One region of the Colwellia sp. BRX10-9 genome, then DNA from elsewhere that is predicted to be linked to it. Evidence: predicted binding sites of a transcription regulator. Region 1 holds the regulator's gene; each other region holds the start of a gene.
The links. The regulator sigma-54, encoded in region 1, starts transcription at its own class of promoters, with help from an activator protein. The targets are predictions, from matches to a motif close to GTTGGCACGNNNNTNGNNT.
Positions count from the first base shown of each region.

Region 2: the regulator sigma-54 is predicted to act here: its motif matches at 2,012-2,030, upstream of H4J69_RS03070 (P-II family nitrogen regulator).
Region 3: the regulator sigma-54 is predicted to act here: its motif matches at 2,564-2,582, upstream of H4J69_RS06590 (PEP-CTERM sorting domain-containing protein).
Region 4: the regulator sigma-54 is predicted to act here: its motif matches at 1,172-1,190, upstream of H4J69_RS20210 (PEP-CTERM sorting domain-containing protein).

Region 1 is NZ_JACGVV010000005.1:165,194-169,838, forward strand. Features, by position in the region: gene ptsN (PTS IIA-like nitrogen regulatory protein PtsN) at 1-450, opposite strand, end outside; gene hpf (ribosome hibernation promoting factor) at 496-783, opposite strand; gene H4J69_RS05035 (RNA polymerase factor sigma-54) at 807-2,315, opposite strand; gene lptB (LPS export ABC transporter ATP-binding protein) at 2,395-3,126, opposite strand; gene lptA (lipopolysaccharide transport periplasmic protein LptA) at 3,123-3,665, opposite strand; gene lptC (LPS export ABC transporter periplasmic protein LptC) at 3,646-4,212, opposite strand; gene kdsC (3-deoxy-manno-octulosonate-8-phosphatase KdsC) at 4,209-4,645, opposite strand, start outside.
Region 2 is NZ_JACGVV010000003.1:105,053-109,697, forward strand. Features, by position in the region: gene H4J69_RS03060 (Dyp-type peroxidase) at 1-106, opposite strand, end outside; gene H4J69_RS03065 (ammonium transporter) at 369-1,628, opposite strand; gene H4J69_RS03070 (P-II family nitrogen regulator) at 1,639-1,977, opposite strand; gene H4J69_RS03075 (HDOD domain-containing protein) at 2,409-3,254, opposite strand; gene H4J69_RS03080 (DUF2797 domain-containing protein) at 3,447-4,283, opposite strand; gene H4J69_RS03085 (GIY-YIG nuclease family protein) at 4,430-4,645, shown strand, end outside.
Region 3 is NZ_JACGVV010000007.1:135,215-139,859, reverse strand. Features, by position in the region: gene mreC (rod shape-determining protein MreC) at 1-63, opposite strand, end outside; gene H4J69_RS06595 (rod shape-determining protein) at 200-1,243, opposite strand; gene H4J69_RS06590 (PEP-CTERM sorting domain-containing protein) at 1,954-2,505, opposite strand; gene H4J69_RS06585 (MSHA biogenesis protein MshP) at 2,700-3,152, opposite strand; gene H4J69_RS06580 (PilW family protein) at 3,142-3,960, opposite strand; gene H4J69_RS06575 (type II secretion system protein) at 4,035-4,610, opposite strand; gene H4J69_RS06570 (type II secretion system protein) at 4,597-4,645, opposite strand, start outside.
Region 4 is NZ_JACGVV010000027.1:46,044-50,688, forward strand. Features, by position in the region: gene H4J69_RS14730 (DUF4153 domain-containing protein) at 1-8, opposite strand, end outside; gene H4J69_RS20210 (PEP-CTERM sorting domain-containing protein) at 411-1,091, opposite strand; gene ssb (single-stranded DNA-binding protein) at 2,333-3,016, opposite strand; gene H4J69_RS14745 (thioesterase family protein) at 3,195-3,593, opposite strand; gene H4J69_RS14750 (2OG-Fe(II) oxygenase) at 3,731-4,432, shown strand; gene pssA (CDP-diacylglycerol--serine O-phosphatidyltransferase) at 4,501-4,645, opposite strand, start outside.

The DNA.
Region 1 (4,645 bases):
TTTAGCATGCTTTATTAAAGTAAAAAGCTCTTGCGAATTTTGGCATTTTCTTACTTGCTTTGCGAACTGTTTAGTACTAAATATTTGCGCAATACTTTGTAAGGTATCTAAATGTTGTTGGCAGTTTTCTTCGGGGACAAATAACGCAATAATAATATCGACAGCACGGTTGTCTATCGCATCAAATTCAACGGCTTGTTCACTGGTCAGCAATACAGCAATAACTTGTGACGTGTTAGTTAATCGACCATGAGGAATCGCAATGCCATTTCCTATGCCGGTAGAGCCAACTTTTTCACGCGCCATTAAGCTTTCGAATAATTGATGAGTATCAATATTATCGAATTTTTTTGCCGCAGTTTCGCTAATTATTTCAAGGAGTTTTTTTTTGCTTGTACCCTTAATCGCACACAGGGTGCAATCAAGGGTAAGGATATCTTGCAACTTCATTATACTACTTAGATTCTTTGGTGAGTGAACAGGCGATAAACAGCATTAATGCTGATTCGTTTTACCTTTGTACTTCAATATTTGCCGGTCAAGCTTAACAACAAGACTATCAATAGAGGCATACATGTCAGCATTTTCAGCTTTTGCATGTAAATCAGAGCCACTAACGTGAACAGTCGCTTCAGCAATTTGATTTGATTTTTCAACGGTGAGAACAACATGAACATTATTGATATGATCAAAATGTCGGCTTAATTTTGCCATCTTAGTCGTGACGTTTTCTCGTAAAGCTTCGGTAATGTCAACATGGTGGCCAGAAAGATTAATTTGCATAAGCTTAATTCCTCATCTTTTCGTTAAAGTAAACTTTTTCGTTGGTTAGAAGGTGGAATAGAAAGTGACTCTCGATATTTTGCTATGGTGCGTCGAGCTACATTTATCCCTTGATCGGCTAATAAATCAGCCATTTTACTATCACTAAGTGGTTTTGCTGGGATTTCGGCAGCAACAAATTTTTTGATTAATGCACGAATAGCTGTTGATGAGCATTCGCCACCGCTTTCGGTGCCAACATGGCTTGAGAAGAAAAACTTCAGTTCGAAAATTCCACGTGGCGTATGCATGTACTTTTGTGTCGTCACTCGTGAAATGGTTGATTCATGCATATCGACAGCTTCGGCAATATCATTTAAAACCATTGGACGCATGGCTTCATTACCATGTTCAAAAAAGCCAATTTGACGTTGCACAATACAGTTTGACACTTTTAATAAGGTATCATTACGGCTTTCTAAGCTTTTAATAAACCATTTAGCTTCTTGTAAATTTGAGCGAATAAATTGTGTGTCAGCTGTCGACTTCATCGAACGTGACATCGAAGCATATTGCTGATTCACCGAAAGTTTTGGCGCAGTATCAGGATTTAATTCAACCACCCAACGGCCATTTTTCTTTTCAACAGAAACATCAGGAATAACATACTGATCGTCACTCTTCATCACACTATCGCCGGGTCTAGGGTCAAGTGATTGAATAAGACGCACCACTTCGCGCAGTTGCTCTTCTTTTAGTCGAGTTTTACGCATTAATGTACGATAGTCTCGGCTACCCAGCAGATTAATATGGTCACGCAAAACTAACTTACTTTCTGCTAACCAAGGTGTAGCGGGGTCAAATTGATTAAGTTGAATGATTAAACATTCTGAAATAGAACGAGCAGCGACACCGACAGGATCAAAGAGGTTAATACGTTTTAGTACCACCTCAATTTCATCAAGCTCTACTCCTTCAATGGCAACACTTTCTAAAATGTCTTCACTAGATACCGTTAAGTAACCGGCGTCATCAACAGCATCAATAATTGCTGTCGCTATAGCGCGGTCTGTTTCGGTAAAAGGGCTTAATTCCATTTGCCAGCGCAAATGATCTTGAATGGAGTCTTGAGTCTCGCCTTGGTAAGTATAATCTTCTGAAGCTGGGCCTGAGCTTGAACTTGCTGCACCGGCCGTGTAGTTATCATCCCAAGTGGTATCCATGTTTAATTCTTCAGGGATATCGTTCTTGTCCATGGCTTCAGTGGTGGTGATTTCATCAATGGTAGGCGTAGCGTCTTCGCTACCATCAGAAGCAGGGGCTTCTTTAACATCACCAGTACCGGCAGTGTGAGCTTCTTCAAGGTTGTCAGTACTTTTATCTTCGGGATTATTTGAAGACTCATCCATTTCTAATAATGGATTACTTTCTAAGGCTTCCTGAATTTCTTGTTGAAGCTCTAACGTAGACAGTTGCAGCAATTTGATTGCTTGCTGCAATTGTGGCGTCATGGTTAATTGTTGTCCTATGCGGAGTTGTAGAGTAGGGCGCATTTAGGTCATTAACTTCCTATTATTTTTAATGGGATATTTTCGTTTTTTTCATACGAAGATACTATTCATTTACTGACTACTATAGCGTGAATTGTTCACCAAGGTATACATCTCTTACGTGTTGATTTGCAAGAATTTGATCTGCAGTACCTTCTGCAATAAGTTCACCATGACTAACAATATACGCATGTTCACATACATCGAGAGTTTCACGTACATTGTGATCAGTGATCAACACACCAATGCCACGTTCTTTTAAGTGTAGAATAATTTTTTTAATATCACCTACTGAAATTGGGTCAACACCAGCAAAAGGTTCATCTAATAAAATAAATTTTGGTTCAGCAGCTAATGCGCGAGCAATTTCTACTCGGCGGCGTTCACCACCAGATAAGCTCATGCCTAAATTATCTTTGATATGACCTATGTTGAATTCTTCAACAAGATGTTCTAATTTCTCTTCACGTTCAGCATCTGATAATTCTTTTCGTGTTTGTAAAATAGCCATAATATTGTCGTAAACACTGAGTTTTCGAAAAATAGAGGCTTCTTGTGGTAAATATCCGATGCCTTTTCTCGCACGCTCATGCATAGGCGCTAACGTCAGGTTTTCGTCATTTAAGATAATATCGCCACTATCACTTTCAACTAAACCCACAATCATATAAAAAGAAGTTGTTTTTCCGGCACCATTTGGGCCCAGTAAACCGACTATTTGTCCTGCTGAAACTTGCATACTGACATTTTTAACCACTTTTCTGCCTTTATAGGCTTTGGCAAGGCCTTTTGCCATTAGGGTGCTAGTGCTCATAAATTAATTTTTTCCTGAGTTTTCGCGTCTGTGGTTGTCGCTTTAATTTTTTCTTTCGGCTGAAAAATCGTTTTAGTGCGTTCGTTAGATTTACTTTCAGCATTGACATACTGAGTGGCAATATTGTAAGTAATTCTACTGCCACTAACCTCACTACCTTCTTGCTGTAATAACGCATTTCCTGAAATTATCACTAAATTATTTGCGGGCTCATATCTTATTTCGTCTGCTTGTAAGCTAAGAGGAGTGCCATCGGCTAAGGTTTGTTTAAAGGTTGCTGGCTTCCCTTTAGCGATATAGGTTTTTTCTTCACTGCCAGATTGAGTCAGCACTTGTACTAAATCAGCACGTATAACTAATGAACCTTGAGTGATCACCACGTTATCAATATAGCTGAATATTTTATTTTTAAGATCAACGGCTTGTCTTGAAGCGTTAATTTCAATCTTTTGTTTTATATCAAATTTTTCAGCGAAAGCTGACGAAAATAGCGGAGTTGATAACAATAAGCACAGTAGGCTATTTTTTAACAATTTCATAAATTGATTTCACATGTTTAGTTAGTGTCATTTGGTTGGTGTTTAAGTCGACAATTAAACCTTTACCATCGATGGTAAATCCTTTACCGATAATTTTAATTTCTTGTTCTGAACTTATGATGTTAGTTTTTAGATCAAGTTCAAAGTATTTTCCTTGAACTTCTTGTAATAAGCTATCGGGATCTGTTGCTAACAGGCGGACATGCTTTGCTAATTTTACCCGGTTGTTATTGTATAATATGCCTTCATTGGCAGATATTTTCCATGCGGGCGCATCATTTTTTGGATGAAGTGTGTATTGAGGAAACTCAAAGTTGGTAATACTTAACTCAGGGTAATGTTCCATACGATGGGCATCAACAACATAAGCTAAGCTTCCTTGATGTTTATAAACATTACTGTGTAAATTTTCGGCAATAAAATCAGGGGTCAGCGTCTTATCAATCGCTTGTAATTGTGGTGCTGAGGAATTTCTCCATTCAATTATACCGTAAACGCCTCCCGCAATTAGAAAAAACAACAAGGTTAAACTATAAAGTCGATTCATATACTCGCACCCGAAGCATTTGCTAAGGTGTTTTGGCTAAGCATGATTAAATCGCATATTTCTCGAACAGCACCAAAACCGCCATGGTTAAAAGTGGTGTAATTTGCGATAGATAAAATACTTGGGTGGGCATCTTGAACAGCAATACCCAAGCCTACAGCGTTGATACACTCATAATCAGGCATATCATCACCAATATAAGCAATTTCCTCGAGGGATAGCTTTAATTGCTTAGCCATCGTTTTCAAGGCGGGTAATTTATTTTCTTCACCTTGCACTATATATTTAACATTTAAGGCTGACATACGTGTTGCGACAATATTTGATGTTCTCCCGGTGATCACCGCTACATCGACACCGCTGGCGCCTAATGCTTTTATGCCGTAGCCATCTTTAGTGTGAAAAGCTTTTAATTCTTCACCATCGTTACCCA
Region 2 (4,645 bases), on a different contig from region 1:
AAAGTGCGTGACGAACATGAGCATTTTTATCATCTAAAACATTAAACATCAGATAATAACCGTGCAAACTAGGTTCTGCGCAAATACCGAATTGTTCTCTTGCCATCAAAATTCCCAAAAATGTAATGTATATTAATATTTCAATTTTACACAGTTTCTTAAAATTCACAGTAAATCATTTACGATAATAAAATAAGATAAAACCGTGTTGCTTTTTACAGCTATGCCAACGCACTTTTATTAGTATGGGCGCAAGTACTGATAATTTCTGTGCAGCTAAAAGTATTAGCCTTTATCTTGTACATAAAAAAACAGCCCTGAGGCTGTTTTATGATTTATCTTGTTAATATAGATAACACTAGTTGGTATTAAGTAAACTCAGGGTAAGCTTCCATACCACAATCTGATTTATCCATACCTTGATACTCTTCTTCTTCAGTTACACGAATACCCATAACTTTCTTAAGTACATACCAGACCACAAAACTTGCACTAAATACCCAGACAAAGATGGTTGCTGCACCGATTAATTGTCCACTAAAGCTTGAAGCAGGGTTAGTAAGAGGAACAAGCAGTAAACCAAACAAACCAACGACACCATGTACTGAGATAGCACCGACTGGATCATCTATTTTCAGTTTATCTAAACCAACCACTGACAAGACAACGATGACACCAGCGACCATACCAAACAAGGTTGCTTGCAATGCCGTGGGTGTTGAAGGCTCAGCAGTAATAGCGACTAATCCCGCTAATGCCCCGTTTAATGTCATGGTTAAATCTGCTTTTTTAAATAGTAATTTCGCAAAAATTAACGCGGCGATAGCGCCACCAGCGGCCGCTGCATTGGTATTTAAAAAGACCATAGCAACTGAATGTGAACTGTTGATATCGGCAAGCTTTAAAACTGAACCACCGTTAAAGCCAAACCAACCCATCCATAAAATAAATGTGCCTAATGTCGCCATAGGTAAGTTAGCACCTGGAATGGCATTAATACGACCATCTGCTCCATATTTACCCTTACGTGCGCCAAGTAACAAGACACCCGCTAATGCTGCTGATGCACCTGCCATGTGGACAATACCCGAGCCAGCAAAATCAGAAAAGCCTAAGTCACCTAGGGTGTACAAACCAAAGACAGCATTACCGCCCCAAGTCCAGCTACCTTCAAGTGGATAAATAACGGCAGTTAACACAACGGTAAAAATAAGGAATGCCCATAATTTCATGCGTTCAGCGACGGCACCAGAAACAATCGACATCGCTGTTGCAACAAAGACCACTTGAAAGAAGAAATCAGACGCTTTGGAGTATATAGCTCCGCCATTAAAACCATCTTCACGGCCAGAAAATTCTTTTAATACCGCATCAGCATCGATTGTTTCGATGCCAGATAAGAAGAAACCACCACCGTACATAATTTCGTAACCGCAGGCCAAATACATCATGCAAGCAATAGCATAAAGCGCGACGTTTTTAGTCAAAATTTCTGTGGTATTTTTTGCACGCACTAAACCGGCTTCTAACATAGAGAAACCCGCGGCCATCCACATAACAAGAGCACCACATATCAAGAAATAGAAAGTGTCCATTGCATACTGTAATTGAAAAATATTTTGTTCCATGATTTACCCCTTAAATAGCTTCAACATCTTGCTCACCAGTACGAATACGTACAGCTTGCTGTAAGTCATAGACAAATATTTTACCATCGCCAATTTTACCTGTGTGCGCCGACTCGGTAATTGCTTTGACTAAGCGTTCAACAACATCATCATTGACAGCAATTTCAAGTTTCACTTTCGGTAAAAAGTCCACTTGATACTCAGCACCACGATACAGTTCGGTATGACCTTTTTGTCGTCCAAAACCTTTTACTTCACTGACGGTTAGTCCTTCAACACCAATTTCAGAAATTGCTTCTCTGACATCATCCAGTTTGAAAGGTTTTATTATTGCGTTAACCATTTTCATTATGTTTAGCCTTATTTATGATTTGTACATAACAATACAAATGTTATGCCAAAGACTAAAATACCTAATATTCATAAGGTTAAGATTAACAATAAAAAAAAGGCTATTTAAAAGCACTTCGTTGGTGCATGAAATTTTATCAATGACAGTAATTGGTGCATGATTTAATTAGCATGCAAGGAAGTCCCGTTTGTTAAATAAAACTATTAGCGGTGTTAGGCAAGGAAAGGTTAATTAGCAAGGATGGCAAAGACAGTTCTGCTATCTGAGAGGTTTATTACTCGGTGACAACTCATGATTAATGAGTGTATTAGCTGCGCAGACAAGGTAAGTGCAATAAAAATTGAGATGAGGTTAGCTCAGCAAAGAAAAGCTATTGCTAAATAGATCACTGCCCTCACCCACAGTTATTATATCAAAAGATATAGCGGTTAATAAAGCATAGAGGCACTTGGGTTAAGTACAGCAAGGATACTTAAACGTTCCATATCACAGAAGTCGCTGGCATCACGCAACAGCTCTTGTTGCACTGATAACGCATCGAGTTTTTCATCACTAATGACATCGGCTTGGCAATGACTTTTGCATTGGTGGTTCAGTGTCATTATTCGTTTAGCAATATAAAGTAACTTAGTTTCGTCGGTACTATGTTGAAACTCCTCTTCATCTTGATAACGTATAGGTTCAATCAAGCTGTAAGGAAGTTGCCATTGTTTTAATAATTCAGCGGTAATGTCAGCGTAGGAAAAACCCAGTGTTTGTAGTTGTTTAGTCCAAGGCAATTCATCTGAATTAATATGCTTACATTGTTCTACTTTTTCAGGCATAAATTGATGTATGACTAATTCGCCTAAATTATGCAGCAAACCTAAAATAAATAATCGTTCCGCATTAGGTACGTTTAGTTTAGTGCCTAAAAATTTAACCGTTAATGCACAGTCAACACTACGCTCCCAAAAGTCATCTAAATATTCGGGACTGGCTTTTAGTTTTCTAAAGGCATCAGTGGTAAAATAAGCAATAACTAAGTTGTAAACTTCGGTAATACCCAAGATTAAAACCGCTTTAGAAATAGTGTCTATTTTACCAGGATAGTTAAAAAAAGAGCTATTTGAGAGCTTTAAAATAGTCGCTGACAAGGCGGGATCAAGTAAAATGACATCCGCTATATCATCAATAGTTGATGATTCGTTATCAATTAACTCTTTAATGCGGATAAAAGAATCCGACAATACAAATATTTCACTCGCCTGTTCGGCGTATTCAACAGCATTCATAACAAAAATCCTAACAAGAAATATAGGGTTGTTTTTATATAAAAATAAAACACTCAGCAAATAAATTGAAAGCTAACACCCGCTGATGGCTCAGTTTTTCAATAATATACAAGGTATTAGCAATGACCTAAATTTTACTCAAGTATAGACACTATATTAATAATAAGTGACTTATTTTCAGAAAAAGTCTAATTAGTCTTCAACGGTTAAGGCAACTTGGTAAGAGCCAAATTTTCTAATATTAATAACCCCCTTATCAAAAATAAGATATTGGCCTTTTATCCCTTGTAATAATCCTGAAACTTGGGGGGTTTTATCAAAGTTAAAAGAGCCGATCTTTTCTAAGTACTGTTCAACAGGAAAGTTCAAATTGACTACTGGTTCGTCAAGTAATTCAACGGCGTCTGCACCAAAGCGTAATTTAATATCGTCTAACTGTGCTGCAATTTCAGGTAGTAATGCTTGTGCTTTCGCTTTTAAATCAACCATTTCACCCGCACCTTTTAACATAGCTCGCCAGTTTGTTTTATCGGCAATAAACTTAGCCAGTGCTATTTCAACTAAACCCGATTGTAAGCGTGTACTTACTCTGAATAGTTTTAAAGCTTGTGTTGCACCTTGGTCAATCCAGCGGGTGGGTATTTGAGTATGGCGAGTAATGCCAACTTTAATGCCAGAGGTATTCGCTAAATAAACATAATGATTAACCATGCAATTTTTTACGCCCCATTCAGGCTCACGACAAGTCCCCTGAGCATGATGGCAAGTTTCTGGTTTCATAATACACATATCGCATTGAGCGAGCTTTTGCATACACGGATAACAAAAACCTTGCGAATAACTTTTCTTGGTTACTCTTGCACAATGACGACACGCTATTTTACCTTGGTAATCTAAAGTAATATTTTTCCCAATTAACGCATTCATATCAATGAGCTGATCGCCTATAGGTAATTGGTAATGAACGAGTCCGTTTTCATCTAACTGAGCAGTCATTTTACTCAAAGCACCTGCATCGTAATGGGTCATTTATTGTCTCGATATGTTTGATGGAGAAATTTAAAGGGCATGGTATAAAACTCTGTAAATGACAGCCAGCTTTTTATCGATTTCGGCAACAAAAATTGCGATACTATTGTTATATCAGCAAAACCTTTACAGCCAAGCCAACTTGTATGCAAAAAAAAGAACCAACCGCCAAGCCAACTTGGTTTGTTTATTATTTACGTTGTGCAGACAACAGTTTATACGCGGGTATTACTACCGACCTAATTCGCCGTTTAGGTGAGCATAATACTTGTAATAAAACAGGGGCTAAATATACGCGGGTTCGGCGGCCGGTCGAATTAGTTTACGCTGAGCCCCAAGAAAATCGTCAACTCGCTTGCAAG
Region 3 (4,645 bases), on a different contig from region 1:
ACAAAACAGCACCAACAAGAGTCGGTGCTGAGGGGAAGGGCCATGTTTAAATATTGGATTCATATAAACCTAAAATTTATTTAGGGAATGGTCATCGTTAAGCTACATAGGTAAATTTAAGTAATAGATACAAGATGACATCAGTCAATAAGTACTTCTACCCGCTAAATTTACCCTACAACGACAGACGGAAGGTTACTTATTCATAAGAGAATAAATCGCCGCCGTGCATATCAATCATCTCAAGCGCTTTACCACCACCAAGAGCCACACACGTAAGTGGATCATCAGCAACGACAACAGGAATGCCAGTTTCTTCCATTAATAAACGATCCAAGTCACGTAATAATGCGCCACCACCAGTAAGTACCATACCACGTTCTGAAATGTCAGAGGCTAGTTCTGGTGGCGCTTGCTCTAAAGCAACCATAATAGCACTAACAATGCCGGTTAGTGGTTCTTGTAGTGCTTCTAATATTTCATTGCTGTTCAACGTAAAACTACGAGGAACACCTTCAGCTAAGTTACGGCCACGTACTTCAATTTCTAATACTTCTTCACCTGGGTAGGCTGAACCAATTTCATGTTTAATACGCTCAGCGGTTGCTTCGCCAATTAAACTACCAAAATTACGACGTACGTAATTGATAATGGCATCGTCAAACTTATCGCCACCGATACGTACAGAAGAAGAATAAACCACACCGTTCAATGAAATAATACCGACTTCAGTGGTACCACCACCAATATCAACTACCATCGAACCTGTAGCTTCTGAAACGGGCATACCTGCACCAATAGCCGCAGCCATTGGTTCGTCAATAAGATAAACTTCACGGGCGCCAGCACCAAGTGCAGACTCACGAATAGCGCGACGTTCAACTTGAGTAGAACCGCAAGGAACACAAACAAGTACACGAGGACTTGGGCGTAAAAAATTATTACTGTGAACTTGTTTAATAAAGTATTGCAGCATTTTTTCAGTAACAAAAAAGTTAGCGATAACACCATCTTTCATTGGGCGAATAGCTTCAATATTACCTGGCGTTCTGCCCAGCATTTGTTTTGCAGCAGAACCTACTGCGGCTACACTTTTTGAACCACCAGAGCGGTCTTGGCGAATAGCAACTACCGAAGGCTCATTCAAAACGATGCCTTGATCTTTTACATAAATAAGTGTGTTCGCCGTTCCTAAATCTATTGATAAATCATTAGAAAACATGCCGCGTAATTTTTTAAACATAAGATCTAAATATCCTAAAGTGTTATAAAAAGAGAATTAATCTCTTTTATTCTCAACAAAGCATTGAGTTAATCAATGAGCATTTTGTCAAGTTTGTTAATAATATATTATATGGGCTAATCATACCTGAGTGTTTCAAATTTGTGTTGTTTGAATGATAAAAAACATCACTTTTTTAGCATATTTTTAATGACTAAGCCAAAATTGAGGGAATTGTTAATCAATAATGTATTAAATCCCTCATTCTTGTTAAAAAGTCACAGTAACATTTTCTCGATTTGGACAAAATGTTACAATTGCACAATTACGTTTATCGGTTATGTTACTTACTTTTGCGGTGCAGTTACACTTTCGCCAATCTTTAGTCTTGTATTCAACACCAATAGTTCCCTAATTATTACCATAAAATGACAAAATATTTTTGTACTCGCTTCGAATTACAAATCAATCTTTTTAGATAACCTATTTAATAAATTTCAGCATTTTACCACGAAATAACCATGCTAATTAATCATATTTATCGGTGAATGAAATTTCACTATGACTAATGAATAAAGATGAATGTTCGGCTTAAAAGCCAGCTATTTTTTATCGGCACGTCTTTTCAAATAAATTTAACGAGCTTAATATAGGTCTATATAATTATTTTAAGGCAATAAAAAGCCCCGCATTGACGAGGCTGTTTGCACGTAAACGCTACAAATTCGAAACTATTGAATTACACGATTTCTCATGGATAATGCGATTAAAGCAATGGCAAAAATCATAATTGTTGTAGGTTCAGGTACTTGAGCTGGGGTATTGCGAACGTAAAAAGTTTCATATGCCCAGCTACTTGTATTGTTATCACCCACTAAGTAGGTCTCAATTAGTCCTGCATTAAAACCATCAACATCTATATCAGATACCTCTGTAATAGCAGTATTCCAAAACACAAATGAATTCTTGTATACAAGTTCATTTGAAGCATTTAAGTAACTAAAGTCTGCAATATCTCTATTATTTATAAATATTAATAACTCAGAAGATTCAGCATGTCTCCATCCTTTACGATCCCAGCCATTAAGACTGTCAATTGAATCAGGCGTATAAATAGTATTACTGGCCCACGACGCATTCTCAGCAGACGCCCAAGTCCAGTCTAAGCCGCCAATAGTGACATAGTTATCCTGAGTGAGCTCAGATTTGATTAGCCCTGAGTGGGCAACATTAGATAAAAATAAAAAAATAAACGTGGTAAATTTTAAAGAAAACTTAATCATTATAAACCTCAATTAATGAAGAACATCAGTACACTTGTTTACTACTTAACCAACAATAGAGCATAAGTCATGCCAACCAATTAAAGGCAATAAAAAACAATAGGATAGTGAGGTAAAAATATAATCAACAAAGCTAACTGTAAAAAAACCTAACACTTAAATCACACTTGATTTAAGTGTTTTCCATAAGAGTGTTATAAACTTCTTGCCTCTATCTGAACAGTTCGAGAGGTAACAACACCTCCAATTGAACATTGGCCAACGCTGGTAATCACATAATATGTTGTACCATCAAATACACCATCGTCCTTACAGGTTACTGTTGCTTGACAAGAAGACAAGCCTTCAACATTCGAAAAATCAGGTACAATAATATTGCTCTTGCAAGCCGTTTTAACATTAGTATCGTGTGGAAAAACTTCTAGTAACTGCCATTGAGCACCTGTCTGTGCTGCCGCATAAGCACGGGTGCCTATAACTTCATAGGCAACAGATTCCGCACTTGAGGATAGTATTTTTACTAGCCCCGCCCCCAGTAATGCCAAGACAACAATAACAAAAATAGCGACAACAATTGCACTGCCTTCTTGCTTACTTTTGACTTGGTTTGCAGCATATTTATAATGATGAACTGGATTATGGAACATTTGGCACCTGTATCTCATTATCAAAAACAATTTCTTCAAATAACCTCATAAAATGTAGCCGAATAGATACAATCGCATTACGTTGTAAATTAGCGCCATCGGTACTAAATGCTGAATCATCTGTTAAAAACTCAGCCATTATAGCCCGGTTAATTAAACCAAGTGGTTCACCTGCATTACTATGCCCGGTAACATCGTATCTTATTAAATTATTATTATCACCACTACCTTCAATACAATACATCACTGAATCATCAATAAAATAAACCCGATTCGTTGCGGAATCCTCAGCAAAAAGCACTGAGTATTCTAAGGTTAAAACATGTGGGTCAATAGTACGATCGCTTGAATAAGCTGCACTATCAATAGGATAAAACTTCTTATTTGATTTAAGGTAAACATCGTTTGCCACAACCGGGTAAACAATGACATTAAAGTTTATAATATCGGCACTACTGACAGTAGTTGAAGCGGGTACAATAGTAATTTCATCACTTGCTGAATCTGGAGAAACAGGTATATCAACATATACAGCGCTTGCTTTAATTGGCATAAACTCTAAACAAGTATTAGTTATTCGTGCACTATTAGGCAATGAGGCCCTAAGCTCTCTGTTAAGTCTTTCGATGGCAAAGCGAGCAGACGATAATATTTGATCACGTGCAGTAGCATCAGCATATAACTGGCTACCAAACTGTAAGAAGCTACTTACTCCTACCGATAATATGCCCAGTAATACCATGGCAATGATAAGTTCAATCAAGGTAAAACCTTTTGAAGCTTTACCTTTAAAATTAGTACTTCTCAAAGGTACTCTTTTTAACAAAGAAGCATCCTTAATTTTTTTTACAGTGCTATATGGTTGCCTAAAACGAATTAGCATTAGAAGTTCGCCTTATATACCGAAAAAAAATAATCATCGTTTTGCGGGCTGCGTACAGTAATAGTAATTAATTTTGCTGTTTTTTCATTATCTGTAGCTGATTGGTATTCACCGCTATAGTCGCTATCATTGATGACTGAAACATTCATATTAAAACCCATATAAATATCAGCAAGACTATTGCCTGAGGAATTTACAATTTCATCGCCAAAATTAATTGAGTTGTAATCGTCTACGTCATCAAAATTATTACGTTGTTCACCAGGCTCAGCTCCTAAGTTACTCGAAGCTGTGCAACTAAGCGCAGATATTTCGCCACACCTGACAAAACCACCAGACATATCAGAGTTCTCATCAAACGCTTTACCTAAAATTTCATTAATCATCGATTGCCCTAATTCTGCGGCTCTGATCTGGTGAACTTGTGCGGCGCTTTGACTTGCCATTGGATAAATTAAACTTGTTAACACTGCATAGGTAATAGATAGCACGACAATACCAACAATAAGCTCAATCAGCGTAAAACCTTTCTGCTTATAATTTTTTTTCGCACTCATACGATTAGTTAACAGCATAAATATAACCTTGCTCGTTAATAGCAACAATGAGC
Region 4 (4,645 bases), on a different contig from region 1:
TTATCCATATTTTTATTCTTATTTAATATTGTTAGTTATTTGCTTTAGTCGTTTTTAGTATTCAATTTCTGATAGTTGTATAGCAGACATTAAGCTTTTCAAGTGGTTAGGTCAACTATGAGCATTTCAGAGGGCATAGATTCCCCTAACCAATAATTTATTCCATGACTGGCAACTCCGCCACCATTGCGGTCATTCGATAGGAGAGTATTTTGTAGCTAAATCTACCAATTGGCTTAAAGTAGTGCTAACAATGTTACCCTGAAGTCTTTATTCATCAGGGTTAGCAAAGAATACTTAATCCTATGGTGATGGTTTAGTGGTGAAACAATCTGATTTACCATCATCAGAAACAAAAAAACACCAATCATTACAATTGATGTTTTCTAGAATCAATATTAAAAACTCTATTAGGATTGTTTCTTAAATCGACGTGATGCTAAACCAATCATTCCTAATGCAAAAATAGCGAGTGTGGTTGGCTCCGGCACATCAGTTTTCTTAACTAATGCGTGCTGCATCCACACCTGGTCCTCAGTCTTTGTGTTTCGTGTGATCCCCGCGGTATTCGCTAAACTGATATTATCACCAATTGGACGATCGTTATGTCCCCTATCAGTATTAACGCCGTTTACAGTATTATACATTAAGTCGATATGCCCGACCCAAAACGCGCCAGTCGTATTTGGGCTGCGCACGTTAATGTACCCACGGTTATACTTTGACGTTGTGACTCCGGTGAAGCCAAATGACCGATTTTGTGAGTATCCTCCGGCGAACCAATCATAAACTTGCTTCTGCTGTGCGGTAAGACCGTTCAGTTGCATCCAACCACCCTGATTGTCTAAAGCGTTAAATACTCCGACGGTCATGCTTAAATAAAGCTCATTAACTTGAGTTGCAGTCGCGTATTCGTAATCTTTATACTGACTCTGAGTTAAGATATTGGTTTCTACATATAACTTTGACTTACCACTAGTTATATCTAATTCTAACCATTCGTTACCACCAGTTATCAACCCCGCGTTAGCTTGCATTCCACAGACCAACATAAAACTAATAATTAGATTCTTATAAAATTTAAACTTCATTTGAGCTTCCTTTTTAATCCCTTTCCATTAGATTTGGTAGGTAATTGTTTAAATAGTAATTTATTAATATACTTGCTTTTATGCAAAAAACATACCAAAATTAAAATATCAAACAATTTCAATATTATGATAATTTATGCAGTGTTTAATTAAGTAACACTGTAAAATAATCTGACAAAAAACAACTTGTCAACCAGTTGTTTCGATTGAACAATATTAACAAACTGTAAATAAAACTAGTTTTAGTATAAAAATATTATTAGATGATTAAATTTCATCTTTAACCTGATATAAACCACTACAACATTCATGCTGAAACCACTTAAAACAAGTGTTTCAGTAGTGTAATTGATTAAAACTCAGTGATGCTAATTGTTGTATTCCAACACCGTAACATCACTACATACCAGTATATTCAACACATATTTACCACCTAGCAACTGACTTGTAATCAGTTGGTTTGACATGTCATTCATTGGTCTTACTATAAAATCAAGATATTGATTTTATAGTAATTTATCTATTTCTATATTCATGAGATTAGCATAAAACAAGATGGTGGAATTCAATATATGCATACTAACAGAGTTTTATCCGTTGCTAGTGAATTCGAATGTTGATAACGCGAACTTTGATTTCTTATTCGATCAACAATTACTTTTGTATCATAGTTAACATCTAAAGGTTGAACTCCACAGTCGGCTTTGAGCTTTCAGCAGTCATAGAGATTGTCCTCGCTCTATAGCATCATTTTTACTTTTTTTATCCTGAAATTAGCATCAAAGTCGATTTGGGGGACGTCCGCTAAGCTGAGGGTTATTAAGTTAGCTGTCGAACTTGCTTAGGTCAACTAACGGGTGCTTAGTTGACCTCGACAAACACTCTCAATATCAAAATTTTTATTCCGCTTAGCGCACACAGGAGACGTTAACACAGTTATTTCATGATGTTTTTCGAATAATTATTAAGGTTCAATTATGGCAGTTGAAGACAGGTTCCAACTTTATTTAGAGTGTTTTTTTAATAGATAAAGCTTACTGCAACATTTGTTTCTATCTTCATTCACAAAAGCACATTTGTACTCAACGGCATAAGTAGCTTGCATGGGATTTTTGTTTCGATCTTTATTTAGCTTCTACAACAATAATAAAAATTTTAGACTAAAGACAAAAAACCCAACAGTTACGTTGGGTTTGATTGAGTTCTAGTGACTAAATTGGCACTTTAAGACTGATTGTTCGCTAGAACGGGATATCATCATCAAAATCAATCGTTGGCTCTTGAGGGTTAACTTTAGGAGCTGATTGCTTTTGTTGTCCTTGATTTGCAAAACCACCTTGCTGCTGTGGTGCTTGTTGTGAATAACCGCCTTGCTGCTGTGGTGCATTGAAGCCACCTTGTTGCTGTGCTGGTGCATAAGCAGGTTGTTGACTTTGTTGTGGCGCTTGCTGAGAGTAACCACCTTGTTGCTGTGGTGCTTGTTGCGGAGCCTGCTGTGATGATTGCCCAGAAAAGCCACCTTGCTGCTGTGAAGCTTGACCAGAGAAACCGCCAGCTGACTGACCGCCAGAACCTTGACCACGTGAGTCGAGCATTTGCATAGAGCCATTAAAGCCTTGTACAACGATTTCAGTGGTGTACTGATCTTGGCCTTGTTGGTTTGCCCACTTACGCGTTTGTAATGAACCTTCGATATATACTTTCGAACCTTTTTTAAGGTATTCGCCAGCAATCTCAGCTAATTTTCCAAACATAACAACACGATGCCATTCTGTTTTTTCTTTCTGCTCGCCAGTTTGCTTATCTTTCCAGGTTTCAGAAGTTGCAATAGTAAGATTAGCAACGCCGCCACCGTTAGGCATAAAACGTACTTCTGGGTCTTTACCTAAATTACCTAAAATGATTACTTTATTAACACCGGCCATGAAAAAATCCTATCTTTGTGCGTAAATATTTTATTTACTGATTTACGTTATCGACAAACATAAAATAATTTATCGATGCAATTTTAAAAAGTGGCAATTATTCTATCACTGTGAGTAAAAAATTTCTTTGAGTTTCAGTGCATTTTTAAGTTTATTTTTTGATTATTTTAAACCGACATTATTCTTCTGGAAAAAGGTGAGCCTTCATTTCTATTTTTATCTGCTCAGGTATTTTTAAAGACGATTGATTTTCAAAACAAAAGTGAACCATAACGGCAGTTCCTGAGGCGCACTTTTTATTTTTTTGCCACGCTTCTTGGTAAACAGTAAACGATGACCCACCTATACGACCTATATAGGTGCGGATTTCAATTTCTTCACCATAGTAAAGTTGAGCATGGAATTCCACATCAATTTTAGCCAGAATTAACTGCCAATTTTTTGTATCTAATGTAGGCATAAAAAACCGAAAGACCGGATCTCTCGCTCCTTCAAACCACACAGGTAACAAGGTATTATTTATATGGCCTAGCGCATCGGTATCGCTAAATCTTGGCATTAATTTTTCACTGAACATAAATATTTTCCACAGATTTTAAGTGAGCTTATTTTACATACTTTTTCATTGTGTTGAAGTGTACAAGCGAAGTTAATAGAATATAAGCTATTGCTATGGTATTTTCATTATCAATATTTATTGAAGCTTATCAAACTATGACTGACTTTATAGAACTATACCCTAACGCCCTTTCTCCAGAGTTTTGTAAAAGATTCATTCATGATTTTGAAAGGAGTCCGCATAAAAACCAAGGACGTACCGGTGGCGGCGTAGATACTAGTAAAAAAATTAGCCAGGATATTTATTTAAATCAGCATGCTGAATTTCAGCCGGCACTGGAAACCATTTTACAAGCCTGTATTACTCATATCACTGAGTATGTCAGCAAATACTACTTTAGCTTGATCAGCAGTATTTCTTTAACCGTACAGCACCCTGTGACAAAGCAGCCCGTACAACTAACCGCTGATAACTTTGAAGAGGTAGGTAGACCTAATTTAGTCAATTTAATACAGTATTTATTTAGGCTCGCCCCGATTAATGCCCAAAAATATTTACAGGGTAAAGGCAATTATAATTATTGGCATTCTGAAATATTTCCACAGCTTGGTGATAATAATGCCTTGCACAGAAATTTGCTTTTTCTTATATATTTAAATGATGTCGAAGAAGGTGGTGAAACTGATTTTTTCTATCAAGAAAGAAGTGTTAAGCCAAAAGCTGGCACTATGGTTATTGCTCCTTGTGGCTTTACTCATACCCACAGAGGCAATGTACCGGTGTCATCAGATAAGTATGTGTTAACGTCATGGATGCTATTTAACCCCGCAGATAAAATTTACACCCCACAACCTTAGCAAAAACATACCCGTTTCACTTCATCATGCCTATGACATGCTGAAGTGAACGGCTATTATCTATTTGCTTATAAAAATAGTTTCAGTAATCGGTCTATTTGAGCCATTCTTAATTTTTTTAACAGTTTTTTAGGTTTTTCTGGGTACTGATCTTGTGACTCGAGTTGCAAGTAACTGCTAATTAATGTCGTATGTTGATTAATAACTGCCAGT